2 regions of the Streptomyces sp. NPDC111656 genome follow, and region 1 is predicted to be linked to the other one. Evidence: riboswitches for the same ligand, from Rfam matches in the RefSeq annotation. Region 1 holds a riboswitch; the other holds the start of a gene.
The links. A riboswitch is a leader RNA that binds a small molecule or an ion and turns the genes downstream of it on or off. The one in region 1 is predicted to bind cyclic di-AMP.
Positions count from the first base shown of each region.

Region 2: linked by a shared signal. The riboswitch ahead of ACZ7M3_RS44150 (transglycosylase family protein) and the one ahead of ACZ7M3_RS01495 (C40 family peptidase) in region 1 are both predicted to bind cyclic di-AMP.

Region 1 covers NZ_JBVKCA010000001.1:299,034-301,418, reverse strand. The annotation lists gene ACZ7M3_RS01500 (diacylglycerol/lipid kinase family protein) at 1-1,094, shown strand, start outside; cyclic di-AMP (ydaO/yuaA leader) riboswitch at 1,210-1,380, shown strand; gene ACZ7M3_RS01495 (C40 family peptidase) at 1,437-2,385, shown strand, end outside.
Region 2 covers NZ_JBVKCA010000024.1:102,874-105,258, reverse strand. The annotation lists gene ACZ7M3_RS44155 (LysM peptidoglycan-binding domain-containing protein) at 1-568, shown strand, start outside; cyclic di-AMP (ydaO/yuaA leader) riboswitch at 752-915, shown strand; gene ACZ7M3_RS44150 (transglycosylase family protein) at 920-1,630, shown strand; gene eno (phosphopyruvate hydratase) at 1,968-2,385, shown strand, end outside.

The DNA.
Region 1 (2,385 bases):
GCCTGCTCTGGGCCGTCCCCGTGTCCCTGGCACTGTGGACCGTGGCCGTCTGGAGCGGCCGGTACGCCCTGCGGAGCGACCGGACGCGCGCCCCGCGCCCGAAGGAACGCAGGGCACCACCGCCGCGGCGCCCCTTCCTCCTCATGAACCCGCACTCCGGCGGCGGCAAGGTGGCGAAGTTCGGACTGCGGGAGAAGGCGGAGCGGCTCGGCGCGCAGGTCGTGCTCCTCGACCCGGACCAGCACCAGGACGTCACCGCGCTGGCCCGGGCCGCCGTCGCGGACGGCGCGGATCTGCTGGGCGTCGCCGGCGGTGACGGTACCCAGGCGCTGGTCGCGGCCGTCGCCGCCGAACACGGTCTGCCGTTCCTGGTGGTCTGCGCCGGCACCCGCAATCACTTCGCCATGGACCTCGGCCTCGACCGCGACGACCCGGCCACCTGCCTGGACGCCCTCATCGACGGCGTCGAACTCCGCGTGGACCTCGGCTTCGCCGGCGGCCACCCGTTCGTCAACAACGCCTCCTTCGGCGCGTACGCGGCGGTCGTGCAGAGTCCCGCGTACCGCGACGACAAGATCGGCACCATCCTGGACCTCCTGCCCGACCTGCTCACCCGCCAGCGCGGGCCGCGGCTGACCGCCCGCGCCGGCGACACGACGCTCGACGCCCCGCAGGCCGTACTGGTGAGCAACAACCCCTACCGAACCAACGATCCGGCCGGTCTCGGCCGCCGCGAACGGCTCGACTCCGGGCTGCTCGGTGTCCTCGGCATCACGGTGGACAGCGCGGCCGAGGCCGCCGCGCTCGTACTGGACCCCGCGCCGGACGGACTCGCGGTCCTGACCACCCGTGAGGTGGTCATCGACGCCGACCGCTCGGAGATCGAGGCCGGCATCGACGGCGAGGCCCTGGTCCTGCCCGCCCCGGTCCACTGCCGCGTCGAACCCGGAGCGCTGCGCGTCCGCGTCCCCAAGGAACGGCCCGGCGTGCCGGAGGCCCAACCCCCTTTGGACTGGCGCCGGTTGCGCACGCTCGCGGCGACCATGGGGCGCACGGCGGTCGTACGACATCCTGGTCGCGGCCGGGACACGTAGACGAAGGTCACAATTACATATCGGACAGTTCGCGCTCCAATCTTCACACCAGGCACACAAATTGGCTAAGTTGGCCGTAGGCCGCACGACTCCCTCCGGCGAACCTCGCCGGGTCGCGCGACCTCCGCCGAATCCGGCGCCCCCGTGGCAACCGGAACCAGGACCCAACCGGCCTTGGGGTGAATCGGCCCAACTGCCCCACCGGGCAAGGGCCGTAGGGCATGCCTTCCGGAATCTTCCGCCCGAACCCGACAGCCGGCCCGGTAGGCGGAGTACGGAAGGAGTACGGCTCCCATGGCGCCGGAACGAACCCCGCGCCCTGGAGGCAACAGCCTCCCTGGCATGCCCGACTCCGCACGCGCGACGGCCGCCCTCAGTGGCGCGGACGGTCCGAGCCACGAGGAGGTGCAGCAGCGGATCAGCTCCCTCTACGACCAGGCCGAGAACGCCGTGGGGTTCGTCAACGGGACCCGCGCGATGACCACGGGGAGCCGAAGCCGCGTCAACCCGGCGCCGGAAGCCGCGCGCAGGCGCCGCGACCCCGCCCTCGACGACATCACCAAGACCTGGTTCGACGCGGCGCGCAGGCAGCTGGGTCCGTCCGCGCCGGCCAGGCTGCCGGCCGACCGGATGCCGAATCGCCCGGCCGAGGCGCGGCCCACGGGCCCGGCGAAGCGGCCGGAGGACGGACTCGGCGACCGTGGGCGGGAGTTGACCGCCCGCCCCGTTCTCGAGTTGACCGCGGGCCCCTCCGCCGAGGCGACCGCCGGGCCCGTGGCCGAGTTGACGGCCAGGGCCGTCGCCGCGCTGCCGGCCGCGCCGCAACCCGCGCAGGAGGCCGCCACGGCCCTGCTGCCCGCGCTGCCCGCCGGGCCGGGGCAGTCCTCGTTGAAGACGTCCAAGGAGAAGATCCAGCGGAAACTGGCGCTGGCCCGTGAGCTGGTGTCCAAGCACGCCGCACAGTGGAACCCCGGGCCCGCGGCGATCGAGTCACGTCCGGCCGAGGGTGTCTGGCCCACCCCGGAGGATCAGGCTCGCCAGCAGGCCGCGCAGGAGTGGCAGCGACAGCAGTCGACCGCACTCGGCCCGGACATGTCCCTCGGCACCGGGATGCCTCTCGGTGCGGACATGTCCATGGGTACGGGAATGCCCCTCGGTGCGGACATGTCCCTCGGCACGGGAATGCCCCTGGCTACGGACATGTCCATGGGTGCGGGGATGCCCCTGGCCGCGGGCATGCTTCCCGGCGCGGACATGTCCCTCGGCGGAGGCCTACCGCCGGCCACGGACA
Region 2 (2,385 bases), on a different contig from region 1:
CTCGTCCAGTACATCGGATTCATCTGGTTCATCCGATTCATCCAGTTCGTCCGCGACTTCGACTCCGTCCGGCTCTTCCGGCTCGAAGTCCGATTCGTCTTCGTCCGGTTCGTCCTCGAAGGCGTCCGAGAACACGACGAAGGCCGACACCGGCGGCGACGCCCAGGGGGCGGACGGCTCCGACACGGAAACGGCGAAGAGTGACGACTCGGGCAACTCCGGCCAGGGCGACGACTCTTCCGGTACGTCCGAGAACGCGACGACCGGTGCGGGGCGCCACCGTGGCGGCACCGCGGACGAGAACACCACCGACAGTGCCGTGGACGGCCGTAGCGACGACTCCTCCGGGCGGCACGCCTCGCGCGGCGCCGGCGCCTCCCGCGACGCCGTCGACGGCTCCTACGTCGTGCGCGTCGGAGACAATCTCTGGACCATCGCGGACGCCCTTGACCTCAAAGGCGGATGGGCCGAGCTGTACGACGCGAACAAGAAGACGGTCGGCGTCGACCCGAACCTCATCCTCCCCGGTCAGAGCCTTGCAGTTGGTGCCGAATCGGGCGAAAAGTAGGGGCAGTTCGCGTCACGGTTCGCTGTGTAATGTCCGGTTTGGCGCGAGTGAGAGATGGATCTCAAAGGCCCTGATCGTCTTTGGAATTCAGCCGATCGACTGCTTACGGTCGTCACCGCTCGCCACAGCGGGCCCCGACGGTCGTCAACGCCGAATCCTGCCAACGGCCGTACGGGAACAGTCGACGCGTCAGCGCCGTAGGCAGGAGCGGGGGACCCAAGGTATGCGCCGCGCCCGGTAGTTGACCGGGAGCGGCTTGGGGTGAAGCCGAGCGCTCAGCGCGCACGGCCGGGCACTCACCCGCCCGAACCCGACAGCTCACCTCGCAGGCGTCGGTGAGGGGATCTCTCCATGCTGTTTTCCGGCAAGGGCAAGCACCGCCGTCCGTCCAAGGCCACTCGTGTCGCCACGCTCGCCGGTGTCACCGGTGTCGCCATCGCCGCTCCGCTGATGGCGGCCGGCAACGCCTCCGCCGCCACCGCCTCCCAGTGGGACGCCGTCGCCCAGTGCGAGTCCGGCGGGAACTGGTCCATCAACACCGGCAACGGCTACTACGGCGGTCTGCAGTTCTCGGCCTCCACCTGGGCCGCGTACGGCGGCACCGCGTACGCCGCGACCGCCAACCAGGCCTCCAAGTCCCAGCAGATCACCGTCGGCGAGAAGGTCCTCGCTGCGCAGGGCAAGGGCGCCTGGCCGACCTGTGGCACGGGCCTGTCGAGCGCTGCGTACACCGGCGGCGCGAGCGCCCCGTCGACCTCGTCCTCCTCGAACGGCTCCTCGTCGAACAGCTCGCCGAGCACCAGCAACACCACCCGCTCGACGGACACCGCGGCCTCCCGTTCGGCGTCGCGCCCGGCCGCCGAGAAGACCGTCTCCACCCCGACCGGCAAGAAGGTCAAGAAGGGCGACGGCGAGTACAAGGTCGTCAAGGGTGACAGCCTCAGCTCGATCGCCGAGAAGAAGAAGGTCAAGGGCGGCTGGCAGCAGCTGTTCAAGCTGAACAAGGACATCGTCGACGATGCCGACTTCATCTACCCGGGTCAGCGGCTGCACCTCAGCTGATGATCGGCAGCTTCACCTCAGCTGAATGACAGCTCCCGCATAAAAGGGGTCTCCACACTGGAGACCCCGGTGAGGGCCACCCCCGTCCCCACGGGCCCCCCGCTCCGGTGCGTGTTCCCCCGTACGCGCCGGAGCGGGGTTTTTCGTGTCCAGCACTTCGCACCGAGCATTTCGTACCCGGATTTCCGTACCCGTTTTTGTTCCGTTCTGGAACAATGTGTACGTTCAGTTCTGCCCAAGGGGTGGGCGACCGGCTGGCCGATCCCCCCGGGGCGGTTAGGCTCATGTCGCGAAGCCATCACAGGCTCCGCGTACCCGCGTCACATCCCAGAAGGAGATGCTCGTGCCGTCCATCGACGTCGTCGTAGCCCGGGAAATCCTGGACTCCCGAGGCAACCCCACGGTCGAGGTCGAGGTCGGCCTCGACGACGGCAGCACGGGTCGTGCCGCCGTTCCGTCCGGCGCGTCCACCGGCGCCTTCGAGGCCATCGAGCTCCGTGACGGTGACCCCAACCGTTACGGCGGCAAGGGTGTCGAGAAGGCCGTCCTTGCCGTCATCGAGCAGATCGGCCCGGAGCTCGTCGGTTACGACGCCACCGAGCAGCGCCTGATCGACCAGGCGATGTTCGACCTGGACGCCACCGACAACAAGGGCTCGCTCGGCGCCAACGCCATCCTCGGCGTCTCGCTCGCCGTCGCGCACGCCGCCTCCGAGGCGTCCGACCTCCCCCTCTTCCGCTACCTGGGCGGACCGA